2 regions of the Simiduia agarivorans SA1 genome follow, and region 2 is predicted to be linked to the other one. Evidence: predicted binding sites of a transcription regulator. Region 2 holds the regulator's gene; the other holds the start of a gene.
The links. Region 2 encodes FliA, which starts transcription of late flagellar genes. Its sites were predicted from a motif close to TAAAGTTATNNNNNNNNCGGCCGATANCC; they were not measured.

Region 1 (15,886 bases), 1.2 Mb from region 2:
TACTTCCTTGCTGTTTCACTGTTGTTTTTATTTAGTGAACCCAAACACGGCTGTAGAGAGCTTCGAGCAATCGATACTGCGCTGTTGATCAAAGCGCCCTGGGATGGGTGCTCGTCCGAACCGGCACGCAGGCCCAGAGTGCGCAATGTGGCTGCAGGCGTCAAGAAAGTGAAGATTAAACAAACAGACTGGCTATTTTTTGTTTCGCAATTACCCAGCGAAGCGAACGCAGTTGCTACTGCAATGCACATTCGCACAATAAATAATCAGCATTCACCGTGGAGTCTGACCCCACGGTGTGCAGTTTCAGTGGTGCCCGGCTGACAATGCCTGCCACAGCGTCCACAGGCCAAATACGATCAACAACAGGCCCGCCGTCAGGCGTGGACCACGGGCGCGGATGATGGCCTGCAGTTCGCTCGCAAACCAGCCACCCAGGAGAACCGCCGGCAAGGTGCCCAGGCCAAAAGCCAGCATTACCAGGCCGCCGCTCAGCGGGCTACCCTGAGCGGCCGCAAACGCCAGGCCGGTGTAGACCAGCCCGCAGGGCAGAAACCCCCACACCAGCCCCAGCGGCAGCGCCTGCCAGTGGTGTTTAAGCGGCAGCAATCGATTACCCAGGGGCTGAAGCCGGCGCCATAACACAGCACCCGCCCGTTCAAGCCAGGTGAGCGCACGCCAGAGATCCGCCAGATACAGACCCATCAACACCAACAGCACGCCCGCCATTAACCGGGGCCAGGTCAGTTGAGTGCCGAACACCGCTTCACCGCCCCAGCCCACCAGTGCACCCATCAGGCTGTAGCTGATCACGCGACCGAGGTTGTAGCACAGCATGCGGGTCAGGCGCGCACTGCGACTGCCCGCAGAAAGCGACAAGGCGCCCACAATCCCGCCGCACATGCCGAGACAATGGCCACCGCCCAGCAGGCCGGCCGCGAACAGCGACAGCAAGGCAAAGCCGAGCTCCATCGATCAGGACTCAGGGGTTTTATCGGTGGATTTTGCCGGGCTCTCATCCTCGTCGAACAGGATGCGGCGGCTTTCGGTATTCAGATCGTCGTATTGCCCGTTTTTGACCGCCCAATAGAGCAGCCGCAAAGCGATGACGAAAAAAATCAGTGCCAGCGGCACCAGCAGATAGAGAATATCCATGGAACTGTCGCGTTGTGTTTGGCGCTATTGTACGTGAATCCTGCGCCCCAGGCGCAATGCGTTAAGCACCACCACCAATGAGCTGGCGCTCATGCCCGCCGCCGCCAGCCAGGGCGGAACCAGACCCGCTGCGGCAAAGGGCAAGGCCAGCAGGTTATAGCCAATGGCCCAGGCCAGGTTCTGGCGGATAATCGCGCGGGTATCCCCCGCCAGCGCAAAGGCATGAGCCAGGGTCATCAGGCGGCCGTTGGTGAGTAAACTGTCGGCGCGGGCCTGCGCCAGTGCGGTGGCGCCGGCCATGGCGACGGACACGTCCGCCCCTGCCAGCACCGGGACATCGTTAATGCCGTCACCCACCATGAGCACCTTCCCGCCTGCAGCCTGCAGCTGCTGCACCCGCGCCAGTTTTTGTTCCGGCAACAAGCCGCCGCAGGCCTCGGCAATTCCCAGCTGCGAAGCCAGCGCCTGCGCGCGTGCGGGGCGGTCGCCCGACAATAAAACCACCGTTTTCCCCAAGGCGTTCAGCTTGGCCACCGCTGCCGCCGCATCCGGGCGCAATTTATCGTCAAAGGCCAACCAGGCCACCGGACCTTGTTCGCTCGCCAGCAATAACCACTGACCTTCATCCGGTGGCGATGGGGGCACAAACCAGCTTTCAAAAAACGCGGGACGGCCAAAACGGTAAGCCTGGCCCTGCCAGTGGCCAGCGACACCCAAGGCAATCTGTTGGGCTACCGCCGTGACGCCCGACGCCGGCACGATACCGGTAAAAGCCCTGGCGAGCGGGTGGGATGAACCCGCCTCCAGTGCGGCACAGAGCCGGGTCACCCGCTCGTCGGTCCAGGCCGGATCCAGTAATCGGATAGCCGCCAGACGCGGCTCGCCCAGCGTCAGGGTCCCGGTCTTGTCGAATACCACGGTATCCACCGTGGCCAGAGCTTCCACCACATGACCCCGGGTTACCAGCAGCCCTTGTTGTCGCAACCACAAATTGGCGCGGGTCAGTGCCACTGGCGTGGCCAGTGATAAGGCGCAGGGACAGGTCACCACCAACACCGACAAGGTAATCCAGAACGCCTGGGCGGCGTCGTACCACCACCAGAATCCCCCCACCAGCGCCGCGATCATCAATAACCGGGCGACAAAGGCGCGCGCCAACCGATCGGCCAGGCTGACCTGTGAAGGCTTGTCTGTTTCGGCGCGATTGACCAACTGCTCGATGGCCGACAGGCGGGTGTTCTGGCCCACGGCACTGACGCTCAATAACAAGGGGCTGTCGGTGTTGATGCTGCCGGCAATCACCTCGTCACCGGGCGCGCAGGCCCTGGGGGCCGATTCACCGGTCAGTAACGCTTCGTTAACCGCCGAGCTGCCGTCGAGGATCCGGCCGTCACACGGCAGCGTTTCGCCCGCGGCCACACGCACCCTATCGCCCACCTGCAAGCGCGCAAGCGGAATCACCTCTTCGCCCGCATCGGTCAATCGCCTTGCTGTCAGGGGCAACCGCAGTGCCGCCAGGCTCAGGCTATTGGCATTCTGGTGCCGCAAGCGCTGTTCCAGAAAGCGCCCCAGTAACAGGAAAAACGTAAACATCGCCACCGACTCGAAATACACCTCTCCGGTGTTCATCACCGTGGCGTATACGCTGGCGCTGAAGGCACCGCCAATGGCAATAGCCACAGGCACATCCATGATCAATTGGCGCTGCTTCAGGCTGTTCCAGGCGGCGGTGAAAAAAGGCCGGGCCGAAAAAAACACCACGGGTAACGCCACCACCAGACTGGTCCAGCGGAAAAACGACTGCCAACGCGATTCCAGATCCTGGTAATCACCCAGATACAAGGCGCCGGCCATCATCATCGCCTGCATCATGGCAAACCCCGCCACTGCCAGGCGCATCAATAGGGTGGTGCGTTCCCGGGCCCAGAGTGCGCGCTGGTTTTCATCGCTGGCCGACATGGGCCGGTAACCGATATGGGCGATGGCGGCCATCAGCACGGACACGGGCACGCCGGTAAACAGGATGCGAGCCCGGTGGGTACTGGCATTGACGCTCACCCGCTGAACGCCGTCGATGGCCGACAGGTGTTTTTCGATCAGCCAGACGCAGGCCGCGCAGGTAATGCCCTCAATCAGTAAATCGGCTCGCTCTGCAGCGCCCTCCGATTGGACAAATTGTTGGCGCAACTCCGGCAGGTCGTAGGCGGCATAATCCGTGGCCACCGCATCGGGCCGGGCTGCCTGTTGCTCACGGTATTGATAAAAATTGGCGAGCCCGCCGGCCACAATGGCCTCGGCCACGGCCTGACAACCGGGGCAACACATCAAGCGGGTTTCCCCGTTGACGGTGACCGGAAACCGCCCCACCGCGGGCAGCGGTTCGCGACAGTGATAGCACTGGTCCGCCATCGATCAGCGTTCCAGCGGCACCATGACCACGGCCTGTTGATCGGAGAAATTGAGTTCCGCTTTCAGGCGCCAACCGGCGCTGGTCCGGTCGGCTTCCGACTCGCCAGCAAATAACTGCAGATAACGGCGATGGGCAAGGCCGGCATCCAGATCCCCGCGGTAACGCCCGGTGGCGGTACGCTTGAGCACAACCACCTGATCGAGATCTGCCTCGGTGGGGTGTTGCAGCAACAATACCAGCGATTCGGGATCATCCTCGCCGGTCAGATTCAACCAGGCCTCGAAGGTTTCCATATCAAAGCTGATGTCTGCCTGCATATTGAGCGCCCGCGCCTGCATATCCTGTTCAAGGCGTTCGTTATACATGCGGCCTTCACGCGAATAATTGTCCACCACCACATCATCGGCCATCTTGATGGAAACGGAGATAAACGCCGTCATCACGATCACGATAGTGATCAGCGGTGTGAGCAGAAACCAGGCCCAGGGCTGACGATACCAGGGCTTGGGTGATTGAGAGTCTTGTTGCATGACAGTATCCAAATAAAAAGCCCCTGTATGATACAGGGGCCTTAGCCATAAAACACAGGCCCGGCGGTTATTGGCTGGGACCGATAAAACTGGTTTCCACCGTCACGTTCAGTTCCGGTTTATCCTGTGCTTCCACATAAAAGGTCACCTTGTTCTGGGAACTGGTGAGTTCATCGCGCGGCACCGAAACCCGCACAGGGAAACTCAGCAACTCGCCTTGCTCGATCAGGGCGGGGCGATAACCGCCGAGCGAATAGGTGTGATCACCGGTGACCGTGACGTTATAGATCTGATCTTCCGGGTCGAGGTTCAGAATTTTCAGTGTGTACACATTCTGAATATCGTCACCCACCACCCGGTACATGTTGGCACCACGGTCGCGCAGAACATCCACTTTCAAAGGCACCCGGCTGCTGACTGTGTAAGCAAAGACACTAATCATTGCCACCATGGCCAATGCATAACCCAACAGGCGTGGGCGGAACACGTGGGTGGTACCGTTCTTGATGGCGTCTTCCGTGGTAAAGCGGATCAACCCCCGCTCATAACCCATTTTGTCCATCACGCTGTTACACGCATCCACACACAGCCCGCAATCGATACACTCGTATTGCACGCCGTCGCGAATATCGATATCCACCGGACACACCTGCACACACCAGGAACAATCGATGCAGTCGCCCTTGCCTTCAGCTTTGTAATCCTCTTTGGGTTTACGCGGGCCACGGGTTTCACCGCGTTTGAAATCGTAGAATACCGTGAGCGTATCCTGGTCGTACATGACCGACTGGAAGCGCGCGTAGGGACACATGTATTTGCACACTTGCTCGCGCAAATAACCGGCATTCATGTAGGTGCCGACAGCAAAAAACAGCACCCAGAAAGCCGCTATTGGATTGGCATCCAAGGTGACCAGGCCGGTGATCAGTTCACGGATGGGCGTGAAATAGCCAATAAAGGTAATGCCGGTGATCAGGGCGATGGTCACCCACATGAAATGCTTGCCGAATTTTTTGCTGAACTTGCGCAAACTCATGGGCTCTTTATCGAGCTTCATGCGGGCGTTGCGATCGCCCTCAAAAAAATGCTCGGCCCAGATGTACATCATGGTCCACACGGTTTGCGGGCAGGTAAAGCCACACCACACGCGCCCCACCATGACGGTAACGGTAAACAGGCCAAAGGCGGCGATGATCAACAACCAGGACAACAACATGGCATCCTGCGGACCAAACGTCAGCCACAAAATATGAAACTGCCGCTCGGGCAAATCAAATAACATGGCCGGCCGACCATCAATGACAAACCAGGGCATCAGCAGGTAACCGGCAATTAACGGAATACCGGTATAGCGACGCAGGCTCTGGAAAAAGCCGGAAATTTTCCGAGTGTAGATACGACCGGAAGACTGATAAATATCGACGTAGCGGATTTTTTCTTCTTGTTGGTCCGCAGTACGCTGTTCGTTTGAAGATTGCTCGGACATGCAACTGCTCTTACGTACTGACTGAGAAATGACCCTGAAAAGCCAGGGGGTTTACCACGAGAAAAACGAAAAGGGCAGCCTGAGCTGCCCTTTTAACCGGTTACTGCGCGTCGTTCTGATCGAGCGACAGGCTGTACACATAGGCGGCCAACAAATGAATCTTGTCGGAACGCAACTGGTCTTTCTGCGCAGGCATTACGTTGGCACGCCCCTCGCGCACCGAGTGGCGAATGCCTTTACGGGTACCGTCATAAAGCCAGATATCATCGGTCAGGTTAGGCGCGCCCAACATCTGATTGCCTTTACCGTCGGCGCCATGACAGGCTACGCAATTGGCGGCAAATACTTTCGCACCGGCTTCTGCCAGCGCGGCATCGTGCTCCTGACCGGAGATTTTCAATACGTACTCGGCACTGGACTGCACACCGGCTTCACCAATGACCGGCCCCCATGGCGGCATGTTGCCCGCGCGGCCATTGATCAGGGTTTCCTTGATTTTTTCCGGTGTGCCACCGTACAGCCAATCACCGTCAATCAAGCTCGGGAAGCCGTAGCTGCCGCCGCCGTCCGCGCCGTGACAAATGGCGCAGTTATTGGCGAACAAACGCATGCCCATTTTCATCGCCTTGGGCTCGTTCACCAGATCCTCAATGGACATCTGCTCGTACTTACCGAAGGTCTCAGCAAAGGTTTTCTGGGCTTTTTTCTGTTCCACTTCCAATTGCTTGTGGGACGTCCAGGTATTGCCTTCATACAGCGGGTGGAAGCCTTTCCAGGCCCCCAGACCGGGGTACATGATCAGATAGACGATGGCAAATAGAATGGTTGCCACAAACATCTGGAACCACCACTTGGGCAGCGGGTTATCGTATTCCTCAATACCGTCATATACGTGACCGGTGGTTTTGTTTTCCGGTTCATCTTCGTCGCTGACCGCCACTTTGCGGTTGGCAAACAGTACCCAGGTCACCAGCACCAGGCATGTGACAGTCAGTACAATGATCCACAGGCTCCAAAAAGTACTCATAATTTTTCCTGCCTTTCTTCATCGTTGTTTTCGGGATGAAGTTGTTGGGGTGTTTTGCTTGGCTCGTCCTCGGCGAAAGGCAGGTTAGCTGCCTCTTCAAACCGCTTGCGGCGGCTGGGCGCAAAGGCCCACCAACAGACGCCGATAAAGGCCAGAGTGACCAGCACGGTGCCTAGCGAACGCAAATCGTTGATATCCATCATCAGCGCTTCTGTTGAACCAGGGTGCCGAGCTGCTGCAGGTAAACCACCAATGCATCCACTTCACTCACACCTTTCACAGCAGCCTCTGCACCAGCGATATCTTCGTCGGTATAGGGCACGCCCACTTTGCGCAAGGCCGCCATTTTCTTGCCGGTGTCCTTGCCGTCGAGCACGTTATCAAACAGCCAGGGGAACGCCGGCATGTTGGATTCAGGCACAACGTTGCGCGGGTTGTACAGGTGCGCCTTTTGCCAGGCGTCTGAGTAACGTCCGCCTACACGCGCCAGATCGGGACCGGTGCGCTTGGAACCCCACAGGAACGGGTGCTCATAGACTGATTCGCCGGCCAGCGAGTAGTGACCGTAGCGCTCCACTTCGGCGCGCAGTGGACGGATCATCTGAGTGTGGCACACGTGACAACCTTCACGGATATAAATGTCACGCCCTTCCAGAGCGACTGCACCCAGCGGCTTCAGACCTTCCACCGGCGTCGTGGTTTCCTTCAGGAAAAACTGCGGCACGATTTCAACCAGTGAACCAAAACTGATGGCCACGATGGTGAGTACGGCCATCAGGCCGATGTTCTTTTCTACAATGTCATGATTCTTCATGGATTATTCCCTCAGGCCGCGGCCGCTTGTGGCGCAGCGTCGGCTGACTTTTCGTCAGCGATGGTGCGGTAGGCGTTGTAGGCCATGATCAGCATGCCAGCCAGGAAGAAAGCACCGCCCACAACACGTACGAAGTAACCGGGGTAGCTGGCTTCAACGGATTCAACAAAGCTGTAGGTCAGGGTGCCGTCGGCGTTGAATGCACGCCACATCAGGCCCTGCATGATGCCGTTCACCCACATGGAGGCGATGTACAACACGGTACCGATAGTCGCCAGCCAGAAGTGGGTGTTGATCAGCGGTACGCTGTACATCTCTTCTTTGTTGAACAGCTTGGGGATCAGGTGGTAGATGGCGCCGATAGAAATCATTGCGACCCAGCCCAGCGCACCGGAGTGCACGTGACCCACAGTCCAGTCGGTATTGTGCGACAGGGCGTTCACGGTCTTGATCGACATCATCGGGCCTTCGAAAGTAGACATACCGTAGAAGGACAGCGAGACCACCAGGAATCGCAAGGTCGGGTCGGTACGCAGCTTATGCCAGGCGCCGGACAGCGTCATGATACCGTTGATCATACCGCCCCATGACGGCGCCAACAGGATCAGTGACATGACCATGCCCAGACTCTGGGCCCAGTCGGGCAGCGCTGAGTAGTGCAGGTGGTGACCACCGGCCCAGATATAAAGTGCAATCAGCGCCCAGAAATGCACGATGGACAACTGGTAGGAGTACACCGGACGACCCGCTTGCTTGGGCACGAAGTAATACATCATGCCGAGGAAGCCCGCGGTCAGGAAGAAGCCCACCGCGTTATGGCCGTACCACCACTGGACCATGGCATCCATCACGCCGGCATAGGCGGAGTAGGACTTGGTCATGGACACGGGAATCGCCGCCGAGTTCACCAGGTGCAGGACGGCGACGGTGAGAATAAAGCCGCCGTAGAACCAGTTGGCCACATAAATGTGTTCGGTTTTACGCTTGACGATAGTGCCGAAGAACACGATGGCATAGGACACCCATACCAGCGTAATCAGGATATCGATGGGCCACTCCAGCTCGGCGTATTCCTTGGCGGAAGTAATACCCAGAGGCAGTGTAATGGCTGCGAGTACAATCACCAGCTGCCAACCCCAGAACGTAAACGGGATCAGCCAGCCGCCCCACAGTTTGGCCTGACAAGTCCGCTGCACAACATAGTAGGAAGTGGCGAACAAGGCACAACCACCAAAGGCGAAAATCACCGCGTTGGTGTGCAGGGGACGCAAACGGCCGAAGTGGCTGTAGGGTTGCAGGATATCGTTCAGTTCTGGCCATACCAGCTGTGCCGCAATCAGCACACCCACAGCCATACCTACGATGCCCCACACAATGGTCATGACGGCGAATTGACGCACGACCTTATAGTTATAGGCTGGGTGTTCCCCAGCAGCTGCGTGACTGCTCATAGTAGTTTCCCAATGTCTCAGAGCTTAAAAAATCGTCTTCGCCAGACTTCCTGCGTACCTCAAGACCGGTCCCCTAGGAACAGAGCTCCCTCTAAAGTAGTACGACAGGTTGCACCGCTGGCATTGTAGGGTTTCAACATGACGGGATATTGATGTGAATCAAGGGATACCCCGTCCGGTTTATATAACCGGATAAAACCCAGAGTTTAGGTCATAAAGGCCTGTTTCGCGCAGGCGATCTACCCACAAAGGCGTATTCCTTGGAATACGCCATGACGGGCAGATCAGGACAATTTACGGCCTTTGCCCGCCGCGATGCGCATGCGCAACGCGTTGAGCTTGATGAAGCCTTCGGCGTCCTTCTGGTTGTAGGCACCGGCATCGTCCTCAAAAGTGGCGATCTTGTCGTCGAAGAGGCTGTCCTCGGAGCGACGGCCGGCAATGGACACATTGCCCTTGTAGAGCTTGACCCGCACATCGCCGTTCACCACCGTCTGGGAGTCATCGATGGCCTTTTGCAGCATCTGCCGCTCAGGGCTCCACCAGTAACCGTTGTAAATCATCTCGGCGTAGCGCGGCATCAGCGCATCTTTCAGGTGCGCCACTTCGCGGTCGAGAGTGAGCGACTCGATGGCGCGGTGCGCCTTGAGCAGGATGGTGCCGCCGGGGGTTTCGTAGCAACCGCGGGACTTCATGCCCACATAGCGGTTTTCCACGATATCCAAGCGACCAATACCATTGGCGCCGCCCACCTTGTTCAGGTGCTCCAGCACGGTCGCCGGCGTCATGGCCTTGCCATCGATGGCCACCACGTCACCTTTTTCGTAGGTCAGGGTCACGTAAGTGGGTGTGTCCGGTGCCGCTTCCGGTGATACCGACCAACGCCACATACCCTCTTCCGCCTCGGCCCATGGATCTTCCAGAATGCCGCCCTCGTAGGAAATGTGCAGCAGGTTAGCGTCCATGGAGTAAGGCGACTTGGTTTTCTGCTTGGCGAAATCCACCGGAATATTGTGTTCTTCGCAGTAGGCCATCAGCTTTTCGCGGGAGTTCAGATCCCACTCGCGCCAGGGTGCAATGACCTTGATACCGGGCTTGAGTGCGTAGGCACCCAGCTCGAAGCGCACCTGGTCGTTGCCTTTGCCGGTCGCACCATGGGAGATGGCATCGGCACCGGTTTCGTTGGCAATTTCTACCAGACGCTTGGCGATCAGCGGGCGGGCAATGGAGGTGCCCAGCAGGTATTCACCTTCATAAATGGTGTTGGCGCGGAACATGGGAAACACGTAATCGCGCACGAATTCTTCGCGCAGATCTTCGATATAGATTTCTTTGATGCCCATGGCCTGTGCTTTGGCGCGCGCGGGCTCCACTTCTTCACCCTGACCGATGTCGGCGGTAAACGTCACCACCTCACACTGGTAGGTTTCTTGTAGCCACTTAGCAATAACCGATGTATCAAGCCCGCCTGAGTAAGCGAGTACTACCTTTTTGAGGGACGCCATAGAAAACTCCGTTCGCTTGCCGCGCTGTCCCGGGTCGCATTGCGCTCACCCGGCCTGTAAAAATCGGGGGCGAATTGTATAACCAATCGTTATAGATTCACAGGGCGTCTAGCAGACTAATTGCGGATAGGACGTTATTCTGCGGCGGCAACCGTCTGATCCTCGCGCTTGTCGACCCTGACGGTGACGCGCCGGTTTTGCGCCCGGCCCACGCGCGATTGATTGGACGCAACCGGATAGCGCTCACCGTGCCAGCGCACAGTAATCATGTCGGCCGGCACCCCCAGGTTGCGCAAAAACGCTGCCACTGATTCTGCCCGCCGCTTGGACAGTTCAAGATTTTCGTCCCGCAGCCCCTTGCTATCGGTGTGACCATCAATGAACAGATGGCCGATTTGCGGATCGGCCAGCACATAGGTGGCAATGTGGCGCAATTTGCGATTTTCCGCCGGAGGGAAATCATCGCCGGACGACGGGAAGTAAACGGCGGACCGGGCGATCTGATCGTAATTGACCGGCAGCAATGAGCCCAGACACTGAAGATACTGGCCATAGGCGGCCTGAAAGTTAACCGGCGACAAGGCAATGCGGGATGACTCACTGGCGCCGTACCAAGGGTAGCGAGTGAACACCAACTCACGCCCACCATGGAGCTCGGTCAATGCCCGATTTGACAGCTTGTTATCCAAGCCCACGGGGCGCTCGCCGCGGGTCACCGGAATAAGGCCAAGGTTGATATCGGCACCATCCGGGCGCCACACGGGTGCGCGCGCCACCAGTCGTGCCTTGCCGGATTCCAGCCGGGGGGTATAAGGCAGCAGCTCCAGCGTGAGCGGCTCACCCGCCCGACGGTAAAACCGGGCGTTACCGTAGTAGGGCACCGGCTGATTCATTTCACAGGCAAAAATGGAACTGCTCACCTGCCACTCGCTCTTATCCATGGGCGCCGCATATTCAGTGGCCCGGGCAGGCCCAACGGCCAGCACTACCAATACCGACGGCAGCCAGAATAATGTGCGTGTAAGCAAGCGGTACATGGGGTCTGATTCCACCAAAGCCAGAGAACCTACCCGGGTTATCGACCCGGTTGCCGCTGGCTTGAGTCGAAATCGGGCGCTATTTTAGGTAGGATGCGCGGCCTGAAACGGCATCCACTGGCTAAAAGGTAGCAGCTCCCATGGCTCAGACTCTGACAATCACCCGCCCCGACGACTGGCACATTCACCTGCGCGACGGCGACCAGTTGGCCACCACGGTGCCCGATGCCGCTCGCTACTTTGCCCGCGCCATCATTATGCCGAACCTTGTGCCACCAGTGATGAACGCGGAGCAAGCACTCGCTTACAAAAGCCGGATCATGGCCAACCGCCCGGCCGGAAGCCAGTTTGAGCCGCTGATGGTGCTCTATCTCACCGACAACACCAGCGCTGATGATATCCGCACGGCGCGCGCCGCGGGCGTTGTGGCCGCCAAGCTCTATCCGGCTGGCGCCACCACTAACTCGGCCTCGGGCGTGACCGACATCACCCGCCTCTACCCGGTACTGGAAGTGATGGCTGAGGTGGGTATGTTGCTGTTGGTACACGGCGAAGTGACCGACAGCAGCATCGATATTTTCGACCGGGAAAAAGCCTTCATTGACCGCACCTTGCTGCCCCTGCGCGCCGCCATGCCCAGCCTCAAAATTGTGCTGGAGCACATTACCACGGCCGATGCGGCACAGTTTGTCACCGGCGCCTGCGACAACACAGCCGCCACCATCACCGCCCATCACCTGCTGTACAACCGCAACCACATGCTCGCCGGTGGCATCCGCCCGCACTACTACTGCCTGCCCATTCTCAAGCGCAGCAGCCATCAGGAAGCCCTGATCGCCGCCGCCACCAGCGGCAGTGCGCGGTTTTTTCTGGGCACCGATTCGGCGCCGCACGCCAAAGAAAAGAAGGAAGCCGCCTGCGGTTGCGCCGGTAGCTATACTGCCTATGCCGCCATCGAACTCTATGCAGAAGCCTTTGAAGCGGCGGGTGCGTTAGACAAGCTGGAGGGCTTTGCCAGCCATTTCGGACCGGACTTTTATGGTTTGGCCCGCAATACTGATACCATCACCCTGGAAAAGGCCGACTGGCAGGTGCCCGACACCATTGCCATGGCCGGCACCCAACTGGTTCCGCTGCGTGCGGGCGAAACACTGACCTGGCGCGTCGCGCGCTGATTGCAGAAGGCACCCCTGGTTTGAACCCAGCTGAACCTGTATCCAATCCGAAATCCTTACTGGCACGTCGTTTCCGGGGGTTTTTACCCGTGGTGGTGGACGTGGAAACCGGCGGCTTCAATGCCGACACCGACGCCCTGCTGGAAATTGCCGCCGTCACCCTGCGCATGGATGAAAACGGCATCCTGCACAGGGACCAGACCTTCGATTACCACGTGGACCCTTTCGAGGGTGCCAATATTGAACAATCGGCGCTGGATTTTACCGGCATCGACATCGACAACCGCGAAGCGATTCCGGAACTGATGGCGATTCCGGAACTGTTCAAATCCATCCGCCGGGCGGTGAAGGACAACGGCTGCACCCGCGCCGTGGTGGTGGGCCACAACGCCCACTTTGATCTGGGTTTCGTCAACGCCGCCGCCAACCGCTGCGATGCCAAGCGCAATCCGTTTCACCCTTTTTCCTGCTTTGATACCGCCACCCTCAGCGGCCTGGCCTTTGGCCACACGGTGCTGGCCAAAACCTGCCAGCTGGCGGGTATCGAGTTTTCCAACAGCGCCGCCCACTCGGCCGCCTATGACGCGGAAAAAACCGCCGACCTGTTCTGCATGATCGTCAATCGCTGGCAGGAACTGGGGGGATGGGAGTTTCCGGAAGGCATTGAGGATTAGTGGGGTCAGACGCCCCCATCCGTGGCGGTCATAAAAAAGGGCAGCTTGCGCTGCCCTTGACACCCTGGACCTTGTTTTCAGGTCTTCGTATTAATCTTTGTCCAACCGCAAACAGAACCAGTAGAAGCAGTGGGTTTCATGCTCTTCTTCGGGCATGATCTCCTGGCTGTCCAGGATGCCGTCGCCGTTGGCATCGATACTGGAAAACTGACCCAGAAAGCTGCTGTATTCCGCTTCGGTGACTTCGCCGTTCTTGTCCTGGTCCAGCTTGTTGAAGCGGGCTTTGAGCAGCATGTTGCGGCGGGCCGCATCCACCTGCTCGTATTCATCAAAACTCACGCCGCCCGAGGTGTTCAGATCCATCAGGCGGAATATATCCAGCTTTTTGGCGGTGATCTCTTCCTGGGAGATTACCGTATCTCCGTTCAGGTCGTACTTGGCCAGTAACCAGTTATTGCCGCTGGCACTGCTGTCTGCCTGGGCCAGCGCCCCAACGCTCGCCAGGCACAATGCTGCTGTTAGCTTAAACACGTTCATACTACACCCGCTAATTGTTGTTGGTTTTAGTCGGGCACTCCGTTGCGGGCGGCACACGAGCCGTTCCTTTAGCTCGATAGTATTAAGAAGCCCACCACATTACCGAAGAACGGGTCACAAAACAGTACTAGCGTTATACGAATTGGAAATATGAGACGCAAATCCCATTTCAGCGGGTTTTATCGGCCGGTGTACCAGCGCACTTCCCGCGCATGCTTGTCCACCTGATCCACCACATCCAGCACCAGGGCAAACAACGCCATGCGCACCAGAATCCCGTTGTCGGTCTGCCGGAAGATGGCGAGATTGGGATTGGCGTTCAGGTCATTGTCCAGCTCGTTGGCCTCGGCGCGGGAATCCCGGGGCAAGGGGTGCATGATCACGGTGTTGGGCTCGCAGAACTCGGTATAGATACTCTGGTTCAGCCTGAACCGGCCGCGGTAGAGGTCGGCCTCCTGCTTGCTGGCGAAACGCTCCTCCTGAATCCGGGTGGAATAAGCGATGTCCACCTTACTGATACTCGCCGTCAACTCATCGGTAATGCTGACCTGATGCCCCGCAGCCCGCAGCAAATCCACCAGATATTCGGGCATGGCCAGCTCCACCGGCGACACCAGTGTCACCTGTACGTTTTTATACAGCGCCAGCAAGCGGCACAGCGAGTGCACCGTGCGGCCGTATTTCAGGTCGCCGATCATGGCGATACGCAAGCCATCCAGGCCCTTGCCCTTGGCGGCCATTTCTTTGCGGATGGTATAGAGGTCGAGCAGCGCCTGGGTGGGGTGCTCGTTGGAACCGTCGCCACCATTGATCACCGGCACCCGGCTGGCCTCGGCAAATTCGGCCACCGAACCATTCTGCGGGTGGCGCATACAGATCACGTCGGAATAACCCGAGAGCACCCGGGCCGTATCGTACAGGGATTCCCCTTTGGCAATGGCCGATGACTCAAAGCCGGTGGTTTCACGCACTTCACCGCCCAACAGATTGAACGCGCAACCAAAACTCACCCGGGTGCGGGTGCTGGGTTCAAAAAACATATTGCCCAGAATCGCCCCCTCAAGAACGCGGGTCACCCGCCGACGACTGGCATAAGGCTCCATGGCATCAGCCACGCGGAACACGTGTTCGATATCGGATTGTTCGAACTGATCGATGGACAGAATATGGCTACCGGTAAAATCCACGTTGACCTCAGGCTTTCAGGATGCAGGAAAAGAGCCGATATTTTAGCGGTCACCCTCTAAAGTGGCTACGCTTAGAATGCTTCATCAACACGAAACTTAAGGAGACCCGGTGGTCAGTCACAACCCGGAAACACTGGTTAAATATTGTTCAGTCGCAACCGCCAAGCAGATTCTGGGCAGCCAGACCCTGCGCTGGAGTGCGCCCAACCTGTTCAACGACCCGTTCGAACTCAATCACCGCACCGGCCTGACCTTTGACCCCCAATCCATCCTGACTGCCGCCATCCAGACCGCCACCGGCATGCTGTTTGCGAAAGATGAACCGCGCGGCACCTCGCCCCTGACCGTGGTCATCCGCCGCTGGCGGGACGAAGAGCGGTTCCAGTCGCCTGAAGAGGCGCACGATGTACTGAAAGAATTGCTGTCCCAAATGGTCGACAACCGACTGCAGGCCCTGGACAAGCTCATGGCCGACTGGCGTAAATTCTGTCGCACCCTGCGCATTTGCAGTTTCACCGCCAAGCCCGACAATCTGGCCGCCTGGACGCATTTTGCCGACAACAACCGCGGTGTCGCGATTCGCCTGCAGTGTGGCGAGTTCACTTCCCTGCCCCACCCGAAACAAGTGGCCTACCGGCCCACGCGCCCGGAAATCACCTCGCTGAAAGAACAACTGGACGTGGTACTCACCAATCAGGCGTTTCACGCCGAAGAGTACTTTTTCGATAAGTTCACCAGTAAATCACTGCATTTTGCAGCCGAAACCGAATGGCGCTGCTTTCGCCAGGTGGCCGATGAAGTCGGGCCCGACGCCAAACCGGAAGCGGACTGGTTCGACGACGTGAAGTTCGAACGCTCGGACATTACGGCGGTGTATTTCGGTGCCTTCGCCGACGCC
Region 2 (15,886 bases):
CAACCTGAGGAGGCAGCAGCACCGCTTGCCAGCGACAATGCCTGGCAATTTCAGGATACGCTCGACAAACTGATCCGGGAAACGCCATCTGAAGATCAGCCTGCAGGGCTGCAACGGGCGGCAGAAATCGAACGTGCCCGGCGCAAGCTGGAGGCCAAGGCCACCGCACCTAAGCTGAATGTATTCGGCCAGCCCGTCAGTGAACGTTTCAGCGCAGATCAGACCACACAATCGCTTGGGCAGCCCGGTGATCTGTGGGCATCGCAATTGAGTCATCCCGGTCGTGAGCCCGAGCAGGCAGCGGCGTCGGTTACACCGGTTGCGGTCGATGAGCCCTACGTACGCAAACGCTACGATGCCGACGCGGCGACGGAACAGATGGATCAGCTTAAAAATGAGCTGGCCCAGATGCGGCAGCTGTTGGCAGAGCGCCTCTCAGCCGATACCGCCACCCCGGCAACCCAATCCCTGAAAACCAAACTCGGTCACCTGGGGCTACCAGCGTTTCTGTGCGAGCGACTGGTGGCGGGTGTTAATACCGAGTCCGGTTCAGAACAGATGTGGGCAGAGGCACTCGCGTTGCTGGCACAACGGTTACCGGTCAACGCAAAGGACTGGGTTGCACAGGGTGGGGTATATGCCTTTGTGGGGCCCACTGGCGTCGGCAAAACGACTACATTGGCCAAAATGGCAGTACGTTATGCAATGGTGCACGGTGTCGAGTCCATTGGCCTGATCAGCATCGATCAATACCGACTTGCCGCGCATGAGCAATTGAATGCACTTGGTCAGATTCTCGGAATACCGGTTTCCGTTCCCTCGGCCGGACAAACGCTGGCCCAATTGGTGAAGAGTCTGTCCGGTAAGTCCCTGATTCTCATTGATACCGCGGGATTGAGGCCCGGTGATGAACGATTGACACGTCAACAAGCCGCCTTGGCCGCGGTCAAGGGCATGAACACCCTGCTGGTCATGGCGGCAAATAGCCAGATTCAGGCGCAAAAAGCGTGTTTTCATGCCTATTTACCGAAAGAAGGGCGCCAAGGGTTGGTTTTAACCAAATTGGATGAGGCCATTTCCCTGGGGGAAACCCTGGGACTGGTCATGAACAAAAGGACACCAGTGCTCTATACCACCGCGGGACAGGAGATCCCGCAGGATCTGGATGTGGCCAAAGGACACAAACTGGTCGCCTGTGCCGTGCAAAAGCTGGCCGAAGCTACCGCCACACATAAAGCACAGGGGCAGCAGCTTCGGGCTGAGCATCTATAATCAAAGCAGTAACCAGTAGTGGGAGTCATTATGGGGCATCAGCCTGTTCAGGTCATCGCGGTAACCGGCGGAAAGGGCGGTGTAGGCAAGAGCAATATATCCGTCAATCTGTCGATAGCGTTGGCCCAATCCGGCAAGCGCGTCATGCTCTTGGATGCCGACCTCGGGCTGGCCAACATCGACGTATTGTTGGGGATCAGGGCCGACAAAACCCTGTCTGATGTGCTGAGTGGTGGCTGCAGCCTGCGGGATGTACTGATTACGGGCCCTGGCGGTATCCGTATTGTGCCGGCTTCCTCAGGCGTGCAGAAGATGGCCTCACTCAGCCCACAGCAACACGGAGCATTGATTCGCGCCTTCAGCGATCTGTCTGACCAACTCGATGTCCTCGTTATCGACACTGCGGCTGGGATCAGCGATACCGTGATCAGCTTTGTCAGGGCCGCCAATGAAGCGCTGGTGGTGGTGTGCGATGAGCCGTCTTCGGTGACCGATGCCTACGCCCTCATCAAGTTGCTCAATAAAGATGCGGGCATGCAGCGATTCCGGGTTGTGGCCAATATGACCCGGTCTGCTAATGAAGGCAAACAACTGGTCAACCGGCTGCAGTTGGTGTGCGATAAATTCCTGAACGTGACATTGCATTTTGAAGGCGCAGTCCCGTTTGACGAAAACCTCCGCAAAGCTGTGCAGCACCAGCGTGCGCTGATCGAATACGCGCCTTCCAGTAAAGCCGCTACCGCCATCCGTTGCTTGGCAGAGCGGGTCCTGAGCTGGCCTTTGCCCAAAGCGGCCAGCGGTCAACTCGAGTTCTTTGTGGAACGCCTGTTGGCGACCTCAACGGCAGATGTTTAATGGCAGCGCTTGAGGGATTGGCCATGTACCAGCAGGACCCGACGCCAGCTGAGTCACAGATCCGGGTAGAGGACTACGCACCGTTGGTAAAGCGTATTGCCTACCATCTGATGCTGAGAATGCCGGCCAGCGTACTGGTGGATGACCTGATTCAGGCCGGCATGATTGGCTTGCTGGAAGCAGCACAGAAATTTGACGCATCCAAAGGGGCCAGTTTTGAGACCTATGCCGGAATCCGTATCCGGGGTGCCATCATGGATGAAACCCGTAAGGGCGACTGGGTTCCCCGTTCGGTGCACCGCAATGCGCGCAAAATTGCCGAGGTCACGCGGCAATTGGAAGCCAGTCTAGGGCGCGATGCAGCGGAAAAGGAAATCGCCGATGCGATGGCGCTGTCGCTGGATGACTACCGTGCCATGTTGACCGATACGGCGCACAGCAGGCTATTCAGTTATGAGGAATCTGCCGGTGATGATGAGGCTGGCATTGCGGAAGGCGCAGGCAGCATGGGCCTTGAAGCGCCGTCAGACGCCTTTGAGCGACAGGCGCTAAAGCAATCGCTGGCGCAGGCGATAACCCAACTACCGGAACGCGAACAACTGGTACTCAGTCTTTATTATGACGAAGAGCTCAATCTCAAAGAGATTGGCCAGGTACTGGGTGTGAGCGAATCCCGGGTTTCCCAGATTCATTCCCAGGCTGCCGGTCGCCTCCGGGCAAAGCTGACAGGCTGGAAGGGTGGACTTTAGCCTGTTTGGCTACTATTTCGCCGTTCTTATAACGAAATGATAAACAAAACTGGTAGCCGTGATTTCAGCTACTAGACTGATGAAAAGAGCGTCCAGCAGGGTACGACGGAGGTTGCTTTGGACAAGAACATGAAAATCCTGATCGTTGATGATTTTTCCACCATGCGGCGGATTATCAAGAATCTGTTGCGCGATCTGGGCTTTAGCAACACCCAAGAGGCCGATGACGGGGCTACGGCGCTGCCGATGCTCAAGTCTGGCGACTTCGATTTTTTGGTGACTGACTGGAATATGCCCGGGATGACCGGAATCGAGCTGCTTAAGCAGGTCAGGGCAGACGAAAAGCTGGCGTCTTTGCCGGTGTTAATGGTGACTGCAGAAGCCAAAAGGGATCAGATTATTGAGGCTGCGCAGGCCGGGGTCAGTGGCTATGTAGTCAAGCCGTTTACCGCCCAGGTACTGAAGGAAAAGATCGACAAGATTTTTGAGCGCGTAGGCTGATTCTTCACGCAACCGGCTGACGCCGGCGACTTTTCCCTAATGGCATCGATTTCATGGCAAAAGAGCAATACCAAAAAGGCAATGACGAATTCGTTGCGGAGCTGCGGGACTGCGCCAAGCTCCTGATTGAAAAGCTTCAGGGCGATCAATTCGATGAGGCGTCCCGCCTGATCGAACAAATCATCGAAAGTCGCGACCGTCATTTGTTCCATAACGTGGGCAAACTGACGCGTGGACTGCACGATGCGATTAAAAACTTCAATGTCGATTCTGGTGTAACGGATTCCGATGCGATCTCTGACGCTAGCGATCGTCTCAACTATGTTCTGCGCCTGACGCAGGACGCTGCCAATAAAACCATGGATAAAGTGGAGGCCTGTGCACCCATCGCGGTGGAATTGGGTCAGGAAGCAGCGACGCTGGGCGAAAGCTGGCGCGCTTTAAAACGCCGGGAGCTGAGTGCAGATGACTTCCGCGATTTGTATCAGCGAATTGACCAGTTTCTCGGGCAGATCGAGGCCAGCGCCGGCATTCTGAATGGCAATTTGCAGGACATTATTCTGGAGCAAGGGTATCAGGATCTCACCGGCCAAGTGCTGAAAAAGGTGATTGATCTGGTTTCGGATGTGGAAAGCCAGCTGGTTGGTTTGGTGCGCATCGCAGGGCAAGTTGAAGAAATTACAGGAATCGACTTTCCGGCCGATAAACAGGAGGCCAGCGGGAAATCTGGCAGCGAAGCTGAGGGGCCGCAGATTCACGCCGACAAGCGCGAAGATGTGGTGTCCGGGCAGGATGATGTGGACGATCTGCTGTCCAGCTTAGGATTCTGAAATTATCAGACCAGCTATATAACGTTGGTCAACGAGGAGCGCTGAATGGGTTTTGGCGATGACGAAGATATTTTGCAAGACTTCCTGGTGGAAGCCGGCGAGATATTGGAAAAATTGTCTGAACAGCTGGTTGAGCTGGAGCGTCAGCCCGACGACCGCGACCTGTTGAATGCGATTTTCCGGGGATTTCATACCGTTAAGGGTGGTGCCGGTTTTTTGCAGTTGGGCGCCATGGTCGACTGTTGCCACGTAACAGAAAATTTATTCGACATCTTGCGCACAGGCAAACGGTCGGTAACTCCGGAGCTGATGGACGTGGTGTTGCAGGCTCTGGATGCGGTTAACCACCAGTTTGAGGAAGTTCAGGCCAGAGAAGCGCCCACGCCGGCAAATCCGGAATTGATTCACCAGCTCGAGCGTTTGGTCAATCTCGAAGACCTTAACGAATCGAGTGACGGCGCAGATTCCGAGCCGGCAGAGCCGGATCAGAGTGACTCAGATGTCGAAGCGGTGCAGGCAGAGGCTCCAGCACCCGGTGATGATATTACCGATGCCGAATTTAACGAATTGCTGGACGCTATTGATCCGCCATCATCTCCTGCGGCGAAAGATCCGGCGCCAGCGTCGGCTGCCACTGACGATATCACTGAAGAAGAGTTTGAATCTATCCTGGATCAGTTGCACGGCAAGGGCAAAGGCCCGGGTGCTACAGCGCCCAGTGCCAGCCCGGCACCAGCCAGTCAAAGCGACGATATCTCCGAGGATGAGTTCGAAGCTTTGCTCGATCAGCTTCATGGTAAAGGCAAGGGGCCGGGCAAAACGGCACCGCCTCCACCCAAAGCACCCGCTGCTGCAGCCGGGGGCGGAGACACTATCACCGAAGATGAATTTGAAGCGCTGCTCGACGAGTTGCACGGCAGCGGCAAAGGCCCAGGGGCCAAAGGTGGCGCGGTAGCGGCGCCCGCGGCCAGCGCTGCACCAAAACCGGGTCCCACGCCAAAACCGACGCCTGCAGCGGCGCCAAAACCGGCGGCCAAGCCCACTCCTAAACCCACTGCGGCAGCAACACCCGCGCCTTCGGTACCAGCGAAGGCCCCGGCACGGGATAACAATCCACCACCCGCTGCGGAAACCACGGTTCGGGTCGATACACAGCGGCTCGACGATATCATGAATATGGTGGGCGAATTGGTGCTGGTACGAAACCGACTGGTGCGGTTAGGCGCTAATACCAACGACGAATCGCTCAGTAAGGCCGTGAGCAATCTGGATGTGGTTACTGCAGACTTGCAGACATCGGTAATGAAAACCCGGATGCAGCCAATCAAGAAAGTGTTTGGTCGCTTTCCCAGGGTAGTACGGGATCTGGCGCGCAATCTTAAAAAAGAAATCAATCTCGAGCTTCAGGGCGAAGAAACCGATCTGGACAAAAACCTGGTGGAAGCACTGGCCGATCCCCTGGTTCACCTGGTGCGTAATTCGGTTGACCACGGTATCGAGCTGCCCGACGTGCGCGAGAAAAGCGGAAAGTCCCGGGTTGGTAAAGTCATACTGGCCGCCGAACAGGAAGGCGATCATATTCTGTTGTCTATCACAGATGACGGCGGCGGTATGGATCCCGAGAAATTAAAGGAAAAAGCGGTAGAGAAGGGCGTATTGGACGAGGACGCAGCACAGCGCCTGAGTGACGTAGAAGCGTTTTCTTTGATCTTTGCGCCGGGCTTCTCCACTAAAACCGAGATCTCTGATGTGTCCGGCCGCGGCGTCGGTATGGACGTGGTGAAAACCAAAATTACCCAGTTGAATGGCTCCATTGAGATACGTTCAAAACTCGGTGAAGGCACCCGCATTATTATTAAGGTACCGCTTACACTCGCCATTATGCCCACACTGATGATTATGCTGGGCAAGCAAACATTTGCGCTGCCACTGGTGAGCGTCAACGAGATATTCCACATGGACCTCACCCGCATCAATGTGGTCGACGGTCAGGAGTGTGTCACAGTACGGGATAAAGCTGTTCCGGTGTTCCACCTGAAACGCTGGCTGGTCAAAGGCGCAACCAAAGAAGCCCAGCCGAAAGAGGCCCATGTAGTAATCGTCAATGTAGGCACTCAACGCATGGGGTTCGTGGTTGATCAATTAATCGGCCAGGAAGAGGTGGTTATCAAGCCTCTGGGCAAAATGTTGCAGGGCACGCCGGGTATGGCTGGTGCCACCATTACCGGGGACGGCACAATTGCGTTAATTCTCGATGTGCCAAGCATGCTCAAGCGGTATGCCGGTCGCCGGTAATGCCTGCATCTCACGCGAGAAAAGCAGTAGCGTAATAGGATACGGGGGTATTAATGGTCATCAAGGTTCTCATCGTTGATGACTCTAACGTTTTTTTCAGCAGCGGTTAACGGAAATCATTAATGCGGATGCTCGCTTTAAGGTAGTTGGCAAGGCGTCCAACGGCAGGGAGGGCGTGGAGAAGGCTAGAGCACTGAAGCCCGACGTAATTACCATGGATTACGAAATGCCGATGATGGATGGCGTAACCGCCGTTCGCCAGATCATGGCAGAAAATCCAACACCGATTCTTATGTTTTCCTCCTTGACCTACGAGGGTGCGCGCACGACGCTCGATGCGCTTGACGCCGGTGCCGTGGATTTTCTGCCGAAAAATTTCTCCGAGGTGTCCAGTAACTCAGCGGCACTCAAAGCAAAATTGCACCAGAAACTGGCTCAGATAGCGCGAAAAACGGCTGCAACACAGACACCGATGGTGAAGCCGGTGGACGTCCCAAAAGTGGCCAATATCAAAGGCCAGATTCGATTAGTGGTGATTGGTGCTTCAACCGGCGGTCCGCTGGCAGTCACTGAAGTTGTGCGCAATCTGCCCGCCAATTTTCCGCTACCGGTCATTCTGGTGTTGCACATGCCGGAGAATTTTACCCGAGCGTTTGCCGAGCGGTTGGATAAACAGTCCCGGGTTAAAGTAAAAGAGGCCACGGATAATGACCTTTTGGTACCCGGTACGGTGTTGTTGGCACCCGGTGGTAAGCAAACCATCTTGCACCCGGTGAACAAGCAGACCATCAGCGTTATCGATGGTGATGACCGGGTGAATTATAAACCCTGTGTCGATATCACGCTGGCCAGCGCAGCCAAGGCTCAGGGCGCCGGCCTGTTAGGTGTGATAATGACCGGCATGGGCAGTGACGGTCGCGATGGTGCCCGGCTGGTTAAGCAGCAACGCGGGCACATTTGGACCCAGGACGAAGACAGTTGCGTTATCTACGGCATGCCGCAGGCGGTAGTGCGCGAAGGGTTGTCGGATCGGGTATGCAAGTTAGCAGAGCTCAGTCGGCTTCTGAGTACGGAGCTTTAACCTATGGACTTGTTGACCATTCTGGGTGTCATTATCGGCTTTGCAGCGCTGATAGGCGGGAACTGGTTGGAAGGCGGCTCCTGGACCAGTTTGCTCAATGGTCCCGCCGCCATTATTGTCATTGGCGGCACCGTTGGTGCGGCATTGTTACAAACACCGCGCAACCGTTTACGCCGATCGTTGTCTATGCTGCCCTGGATTCTGAAGGCCCCGGCAACCCCGTATCATACCGGCGTCAAGCAGGTGGTACGCTGGGCAGCCGCAGCGCGCAAGGAAGGGTTATTGGGTCTGGAAGCGTTATCTGAATCCGAGCGCAATCCGTTTGCACGCAAAGGGCTGCAGCTGTTGGTCGATGGTAGCGAACCGGAAGACATCCGGCGAGTGCTCGAAAACGACCTGGATATCCTCGAGTCGCGGGATATTGATGCAGTTCGGTTCTTCGAAAGCATGGGGGGCTACGCGCCAACCATCGGGATTCTGGGGGCGGTTATGGGGTTGATTTCAGTCATGCAAAACCTGGCCGATCCTTCCCAGCTTGGGCCGGGTATTGCGGTGGCTTTTGTCGCCACCATTTACGGGGTCGCCCTGGCCAACCTGCTTTTGATTCCGGTTGCCAATAAGCTGTCACAGTGTGTTTTGGAACAAAGTCGTTACCGCGAATTGATGCTCGAAGGTATCGTGGCCATTGCCGAGGGCGAAAACCCCAAAGCTATTGAAATGAAGCTTAACGGCTACACCCAGCAGGCCTGACCGTGGCTCGCCGCAAACATGCCAGTGCTCACATGGCCATCAACCACGAACGCTGGCTGGTGTCTTATGCCGATTTTATAACGCTGCTGTTTGCCTTTTTTGTCGTCATGTATTCGGTGTCGCAGGTGTCGGAAGAAAAATACCGGGTACTGTCTGACACCTTAATGAGCAGTTTTAAGTTTCAGAATCAGACCCTTAACCCCATACAGGTGGGGGAACCAAGCCGTTCGCCAGAAGCCTCCGCCATTGATACCCAAACTCCCGAAACCGGCGAACAGCCGGGCAATGGCGCTTTTGATCGCCAGGTTGATCTGCCGCATATGGCAGAACAACTCCGGGAAACCTTCGGAGACCTGATTAACAGAGAATGGGTGAGTGTAACCGCCAACGAAGATTGGCTTGAAATCGAATTGAAAAGCCAGTTGCTGTTTGGTTCTGCCAGTGCTGAGCCCAATGAAGATGCCCGTGTTATTTTTACCGAACTGGCCAGGGTGCTTGGCCAGGCCGATAATCCGGTACAGGTTGAAGGGCACACAGACAACGATCCCATTGTGACCGACCGTTATCCCTCAAACTGGGAGCTGAGCGCCGCGAGAGCCAGTGCTGCTGTCAAATTATTGGCAGAGTCCGGGGTGGATTCGCGCCGTTTAGCCGCTGTGGGCTATGGAGAATTTCAGCCTATTGCCGATAACAGCACAGAAGCCGGGCGAAGCCAGAATCGCAGAGTGGCGATCATGGTTGCACGCGCGCCAATTAATCGGCCTGTACGAAACCTCGCAGACGCAAACATCGAGCCACGGCCGGCCCAACCTGAAGAGGATCGCCAACCGGAGGTTTCCGAGTCTCAACAAACCGGGCCGGAAGAACCGCCCGCCACCAGCAATGGCTTGCGGGCGATCAAGCTGAAAAGTGGTGGGCTATTGTTTACCAGTGATCCTGAACGTATTCGGGAAGCACAAGATCCAGAGGCTGATCAGCAGCAATAACGTGGAAATTTGGACCGTTGCCAATCAGAAAGGTGGCGTGGGTAAAACCACCACCGCAATTACCCTGGCCGGTTTGCTGGCGGAGCAGGGCCGTCGCGTTTTGCTTGTTGATATGGATCCTCACGGTTCTCTGTCGGCCTATTTCGGGCACAATCCGGATCAGCAGTCACTCAGTAGCTACACCCTGTTTGAACAGCGGGAATCCCTTAATCCTAATCTGGTTTTATCTACTTGCAAGCCTACCGACTTGGACAGTGTTCGTGTTATTCCTGCCTCAATGGCGCTTGCCACTCTGGAACGCCAGGCGATTGGGCGCGACGGTATGGGGCTGGTGATCGGCAAAGCGTTGGCAATGATATCTTCAAATATTGACGTTGCAATTATTGATTCTCCACCATTACTGGGTGTATTGCTCGTAAATGCGATTGCCGCCTGTGAAAAGCTGGTGATTCCTGTGCAGACTGAATACCTGGCATTAAAAGGGCTTGAACGAATGCTGCACACGCTTGAAATGATGGCGCGCTCCAGAAAAAGCCGATTGCAACCCGTGATTCTGCCAACCATGTTTGACCGCAGAACGCAGGCGAGCGTCAGCAGCTTACGGCAATTGAGAAACCAATACGGCGACCAGGTGTTTCCGGGCAAAATACCGGTAGATACCCGGTTTCGCGACGCATCCAAAATGGGGCGGTTTCCCCATCGCATGAATCCCGTAGGCCACGGCGTCACCGATTACCGTCAGTTTCTGAAATGGTTTGCCGGATCTGCGCCACTGGAGCAGGTGTCATGAGCCTGAATAACCCGCAAGACAGCGTGTGCGATTATCTGGCAGAGCTGCTCTACGACGCTGAGGACGTACCTCTGGAAACCGGCCCGGATCGGAACAGTCGGGAGAGCCCACAAGCCGGGTCGGTAGAGACGGATTCCGACACAAAGCCAGTTACCCAGGCTAAACCCGTAGTACGCGAAACACGAGAACCAGATCTGGCGGAATCTGACGCGGTTGATCGGGAAAAACTGAACCGATTATTGAATTCAGCACAATTTGCCAGAACCGCATTGGCCTCTGAAGTCAAGGCCGCGCCACTCACCACCGTAAACCCGCCAGCTGCTCAGGAACCTGTCGATAAAGTCATTGAGACCCCCGACGAGGACACCCAGTTGCTCGTTGAACCGCATGAGCAAGCGGTTTTACAGTGGTGTGAAAACGGCCGACCACAATGGGCCCAGGAACGATTCGATGTGCTCTTGTTCAAGGTTTATGGGTTGACATTGGCGGTGCCTTTGATTGCCCTGGGCCAGATACAGCCTATAGATGAACAGTTGACGCCACTGTTCGGTCAGGCCGACTGGTTTATGGGCATTCAGCCAACCCCCATGGGAAAAATCAAAACGGTTAATACTGCGCTATTTGTTATGCCCGAAAGATATAACAAAGCCTTTCTGGACACGGCTAAATACGTCATCTCTATTCACGGGGTGCCTTGGGGGCTGGCGGTTGACTCGGTGGAACAGCCCAAAACCTTGTCGCCGGAGGATGTGAAATGGCGATCGGGGCGCACGCAAAGGCCATGGTTGGCCGGCACAGTGAAGGAATACATGTGCGCACTCATTGATATTCCCAATATGGCTGAATTGTTGAATGCGTCCGACAAGAACAGCCGCAAACCGCGTCTATAAAGCTGTTGAACTGACTGGCACAGATGCTGCTTTAAACTATATTTAAGAAACAGTCGTTAGTTTTTTGACGCTTTAGCTGAGGAATGTCCGCATGGCTACCAGTTCTACCAAAACCAAGTCCAGTGATGACCCCATTCTCCAGTGGGTGACGTTCAAGCTGGCGGGCGAAACCTATGGCATCAATGTCATGCAGGTGCAGGAAGTCCTGCGCTATTCGGAAATAGCGCCGGTGCCGGGTGCGCCTTCCTATGTGCTGGGGATCATCAATCTGCGCGGCAATGTGGTAACGGTCATTGATACCCGTCACCGTTTTGGTCTTGAGTCCGGTGAAATAAACGACAATACCCGGATTGTCATCATTGAAGCCGACAGTCACGTGGTGGGTATTCTGGTAGATAGTGTGGCGGAAGTGGTTTACCTCCGGCAATCAGAAATAGAAACCGCACCCAATGTGGGTAACGATGAAAGTGCCAAATTCATCCAGGGCGTTTGCCATAAAAACAATGAGCTGTTGATTCTCATTGAACTGAACAAGCTGCTGTCTGATGGTGAATGGGCAGAGCTGGAGAGCATCTGACATGATGGCGTCTATTCTTGCGGGTCTCTCGGATCTCAATTGGATACTGGTAGGGGCGGTGATGGTCAGCTGGATGGCCACCGCATTTGCTTTGATGAGCCTGCGTCAGACCCGCTTGCAGGAGCAGAAAACCCAGGCATTGCTCGCCAGTTTGCAGCACGATCTGATGGCGAACAGCCATGGCTTGGTGGGCATGGGCAAAAAACTGTTGACCATTGAAAAGGCGATAAAACCAAAAACCGATAAACCTCTACGACAGACGGCACCCAAAACGGCTGATAACGTGGTTTCGCTTTCTGATAAACAGGAGAAGCGCTACCGTCAGGCACGTCTCATGCTGGGTCAGGGATTAAGCGTTGAACAGGTCGCCAATGCTTCCGGTATTTCGCTGGCTGAAGCATCGTTGATTGCCATGTTGCGTGAACCGCGACAGGCTATGGTCTGATGTTGCGTGCAACCGGAGTTGCGTTTGTTATCTGTGTGCTGGCCGGCTGCAGTTTTGTCGATCGCCAGAAGACCACTGAGACCCGCTATCAGGAAGTTTCTGTTAACCCGGCTGTCTGGGCCAGTATCATACCTGGTGTGACTGATGAGCAATGGCTTTTGCGCCATCTCGGCCCACCCGCAACCATCGAAAAGAAGCAGCAGACCCAAATTTTTGTTTATCCCTTGGTGGCTCAGACTACCGACCGGTTAAACGTGTTTTTATTTTATAACCGGCGTTCTGTGGACCAGGCCTATTTCCAGAAGCACATCTATTTGGAAGCGGGTAAAGTCAGCCGCATAGAAACGGTGCAGCCTGTGCCTGCCATGGTAGCTACTCAAATCGTGAACGTAGCGCAACAGCAGGCCAGTCCAGTAACAGAGCCGGTCACACCGTCTGCACCGGCTGCAGAACAAGACCCCTATACCGACGGTCAGACGGATCCTTTTGAACACCCGTGGCCATTTGGCAGCTCACGCTGAACCGATTTTAAATTTCGCTATCCCAATCAAATTGCTTGCCTGAGTGCACAGCCGAATCTGGCCCCAACAGCCATAGGTAGGCAGGCATTAACGCATCGGCGGGCTTTACGTCTTCCGGATTTTCCGCCGGGTAGGCCGCAGCTCGCATCGCGGTGCGTGTAGCGGCGGGGTTAATGCTGTTAGCCCTGACCTGGCTGGTTCCATCTTCCTCATCGGCCAGTGTTTGCATCAGGTTTTCTTGCGCGGCCTTACTCGCTGCGTAAGCGCCCCAATACGCGCGTCCCCGGTAGCCCACGCTGGAGCCTGTGAACACTACGCTTGCGCTGGGCGCTGCGCGCAATAGTGGTAATAGCGACTTGACCATCAGAAAGGGGGCTGTGGCATTCACCTGCAGTATTTTCTGCCAGGTGTCGGCGGCATAATTTTCTAATGGCGTTCGTTCACCCAGTTCAGCTGCATTAAACAAAATGCCGTCAATTCTTCCGAATGCGTCGTCAATTTTGTCGGCCATGTCGATGTAGTCTTTTTCCACCGCGCCTTCAAAATTAATTGGGTAGATAGCGGCCTGAGGCAAATTTTCAGCGTCTATGGCGTCGTACACCTGCTCAAGCTTAGCGATGGTTCTTCCCATCAAAACCACGGTTGCGCCGTGACGTGCAAACGTGAGTGCTGCCTGTTTGCCGATGCCGGAACCTGCACCAGTTACAATAATAATTTTGTCTTTGAGCAGGTCTTTTGCAGGTGCGTATTCGGATAATTTCATGAGGCGTATTTCAACAAATTGGGGTGTATGGCATTAATGCTGCTGCGGATAAGCACGGCTAACTCATTGCTGGTATGGGCCACGGCTTTGGCTTGCCATTCGCTGGGTCGGGTGTCAATTTCAAGATAGCCGTAGCCAGCCGCATAGGCAACCATGCCGGCGCGCAATGCGGCCTGGATATCCCTTTCATGATCACCGCAATAAATACAGTTTTGCTCATCGGCACCGAGCAGCGCCGCCGCCAGCTGTAAAGACTCGGGGTGTGGTTTTGGGCTTTTTACCTCATCGCCGCACACCAACACATTCGGTGTCAGGGATAAGCGAGCGAGCAGGTTGTCGGTAAAGCGCTTGGGCTTATTGGTGACAACGCCCCAGGCGATTCCATGGGCGGTCAGGTCGTTGATCAGGTCTGACAGTCCTGCGTAGACCGCTGCCCGCTCACCAATGCGTCGGGTGTAGCCCTCGAGAAACGCTTGCTTCTGGGTCTCGGTCGCCTCGGTCACGTCAAAGGTCAGCGCCGCCATGGCGGCCGCGCCACCATTGATCCGATCGCGCATGTTAACCGGGTCAACGGCGGGCAAGGATAAGGTCTGGCGTAATTCGTCGGCAACGGCAATAAAGTCCGGAGCGGTATCGACCAGCGTGCCGTCGAGATCAAACAGTACTGCTATTTCAGTCATGGGGTTTCCGTGCTTGTACCAGATAATTCACGGACACATCTTGGTCATCGAGCTTGTACTGGCGCGTAAAAGGATTATAGGTCATGCCTGTCATATGGCCGATCTGAAGTCCAGCGCTGCGTAACCAGCCTGCGAGCTCAGAGGGCCTGATAAATTTGGCGTATTCATGGGTGCCTTTCGGCAGCAGCTTCAGGACGTACTCTGCACCAATGATTGCGAAGGCGTAGGCCTTCGGATTGCGGTTAATGGTGGAGAAAAACAGGTGACCACCAGGCTTTACCATCGCCGCACAAGCGCGAATGACAGAAGCGGGGTCGGGGACATGTTCCAGCATTTCCAGGCATGTTACTACATCGAAACGGTTGGCGTTTTCGCTGGCGTAGGCCTCCGCTGTGGTCTGGTGGTAATCGATATCGAGGTTAGATTCCAGCGCGTGCAGCCTGGCCACTTTCAGCGGGGTTTCACCCATATCAATGCCGGTCACCGACGCGCCCCGTTGGGCCATGGCTTCGGTTAACAGGCCGCCACCACAGCCCACGTCCAGTATTTTTTTGCCGGCAACGTTAGCGTGTTTGTCGATGTAATTGGCCCGCAACGGATTGATATCGTGCAGCGGTTTGAATTCACTCGAGGGATCCCACCAGCGATTGGCCAGGGCCTCGAATTTTGCCACCTCGGCCGGGTCAACATTGGTTGAGGTGTGGGTTTTCATGGTTGTCGTCCTGTTACTATCTTCTTCTGCCATTGTTGCGCCCGCTGCGCCAGCTGATCGACGTCCAGCGTTGTGAGGGCGTGATCGATGAGTAGCGCGTTGCCGTCAACCCACAGGTGTGAGGCCGAATGGGCATTGTCGTTGTACACCAACTGGGCGACGGGATCATAGCAGGGCAGGTTGCCGATGCCGGTCAGCGGGAAAGCGGCGATGTCTGCGCGCTTGCCTTTTTCAATACTGCCTGTCTCGTTGTCGATACCCAGTGCCTTTGCGCCATTAATGGTGGCCATGCTCAGGCATTCGTGGGCCGAAAGACTGGCAGGGTTTCCGGAGGCGATTTTCGCCAAAAACGCCGCCGATTTCATCTCTCCGGCCATATTCAGATCGTTGTTGCTGGCGCAGCCGTCGGTCCCCAGTGCGACATTGACGCCATTCTCAATCAATTTTGTCACCGGGCAGATGCCGGAGGCGAGTTTCATGTTGCTCTCGGGGCAATGCACCACATGGCATTGCCATTGCTGAACCAGTTCAATATCCCGATCGGTTAATTGGGTCATGTGCACCAATTGGGTCCTGGGGCCCAGCACGCCCAGCTGCGCCAGTCGCTCCAATGGGCGGATGTCGCCTGCGTTGGCAATCTCGGTGGCGGTTTCGTGCGCGTGAATCTGAATACCTGCATCCAGTTCGGATGCCAGCGTCGCAACCCGGCTGAGTGCCTGGTCATTTACGGTGTAAGGTGCGTGCGGCCCGAAGGCGATGGCGATACGGTCGTAGTTGCGGTAGTCATCATGAAGTTTCAGGCCCTTGCTGAAATACTCGTCTTCGGTCGCTGCCCAAGGGGTAGGGAAGTCTATGATCGGGAAGGTGATCTGGGCGCGCAAGCCCGCCTCGCGCACAGCCTTGGCGGCCGCGTCCGGGTAGAAGTACATATCGGAGAAACAGCTCGTGCCCGAGCGTATCATCTCGGCTGTGGCGAGCAGGGTGCCGTCGTAAACGAAGTCGAAGCCCACATGGCGGCCCTCTGCCGGCCAGATATGCTGTTCCAGCCAGGTCTGTAGCGACAGGTCGTCGGCGTAGCCCCGCAATAGCGTCATGGCCGCATGACCGTGCGCGTTAATAAAGCCAGGGGTGACCAGGTGATGATCCAGGTGGTGCTCAGTCTCTGCCAGGTATTGTCGGGTCGCCTGCG

Region 1: M5M_RS07860 (flagellar protein MotY) is a predicted target of FliA. The motif match lies at 11,452-11,480, and genes of this name have one in related genera.

The regions. Positions count from the first base shown of each region.
Region 1 is NC_018868.3:1,768,029-1,783,914, forward strand. It holds gene M5M_RS07810 (sulfite exporter TauE/SafE family protein) at 307-972, opposite strand; gene ccoS (cbb3-type cytochrome oxidase assembly protein CcoS) at 976-1,155, opposite strand; gene M5M_RS07820 (heavy metal translocating P-type ATPase) at 1,180-3,564, opposite strand; gene M5M_RS07825 (FixH family protein) at 3,568-4,095, opposite strand; gene ccoG (cytochrome c oxidase accessory protein CcoG) at 4,163-5,581, opposite strand; gene ccoP (cytochrome-c oxidase, cbb3-type subunit III) at 5,682-6,608, opposite strand; gene M5M_RS07840 (CcoQ/FixQ family Cbb3-type cytochrome c oxidase assembly chaperone) at 6,605-6,808, opposite strand; gene ccoO (cytochrome-c oxidase, cbb3-type subunit II) at 6,811-7,422, opposite strand; gene ccoN (cytochrome-c oxidase, cbb3-type subunit I) at 7,434-8,873, opposite strand; gene M5M_RS07855 (argininosuccinate synthase) at 9,158-10,378, opposite strand; gene M5M_RS07860 (flagellar protein MotY) at 10,513-11,415, opposite strand; gene pyrC (dihydroorotase) at 11,556-12,590, shown strand; gene rnt (ribonuclease T) at 12,611-13,264, shown strand; gene M5M_RS07875 (EF-hand domain-containing protein) at 13,355-13,801, opposite strand; gene M5M_RS07880 (aspartate carbamoyltransferase) at 13,981-14,988, opposite strand; gene M5M_RS07885 (DUF2971 domain-containing protein) at 15,098-15,886, shown strand, end outside.
Region 2 is NC_018868.3:542,214-558,099, forward strand. It holds gene flhF (flagellar biosynthesis GTPase FlhF) at 1-1,272, shown strand, start outside; gene M5M_RS02430 (MinD/ParA family protein) at 1,303-2,127, shown strand; gene M5M_RS02435 (RNA polymerase sigma factor FliA) at 2,127-2,876, shown strand; gene cheY (chemotaxis response regulator CheY) at 2,994-3,377, shown strand; gene M5M_RS02445 (protein phosphatase CheZ) at 3,431-4,207, shown strand; gene M5M_RS02450 (chemotaxis protein CheA) at 4,253-6,502, shown strand; gene M5M_RS02455 (protein-glutamate methylesterase/protein-glutamine glutaminase) at 6,621-7,583, shown strand; gene M5M_RS02460 (flagellar motor protein) at 7,587-8,333, shown strand; gene motD (flagellar motor protein MotD) at 8,336-9,319, shown strand; gene M5M_RS02470 (ParA family protein) at 9,321-10,109, shown strand; gene M5M_RS02475 (chemotaxis protein CheW) at 10,106-10,999, shown strand; gene M5M_RS02480 (chemotaxis protein CheW) at 11,091-11,576, shown strand; gene M5M_RS02485 (DUF2802 domain-containing protein) at 11,578-12,021, shown strand; gene M5M_RS02490 (hypothetical protein) at 12,021-12,542, shown strand; gene M5M_RS02495 (YciK family oxidoreductase) at 12,550-13,305, opposite strand; gene M5M_RS02500 (HAD family hydrolase) at 13,302-13,985, opposite strand; gene ubiG (bifunctional 2-polyprenyl-6-hydroxyphenol methylase/3-demethylubiquinol 3-O-methyltransferase UbiG) at 13,978-14,697, opposite strand; gene M5M_RS02510 (TRZ/ATZ family hydrolase) at 14,694-15,886, opposite strand, start outside.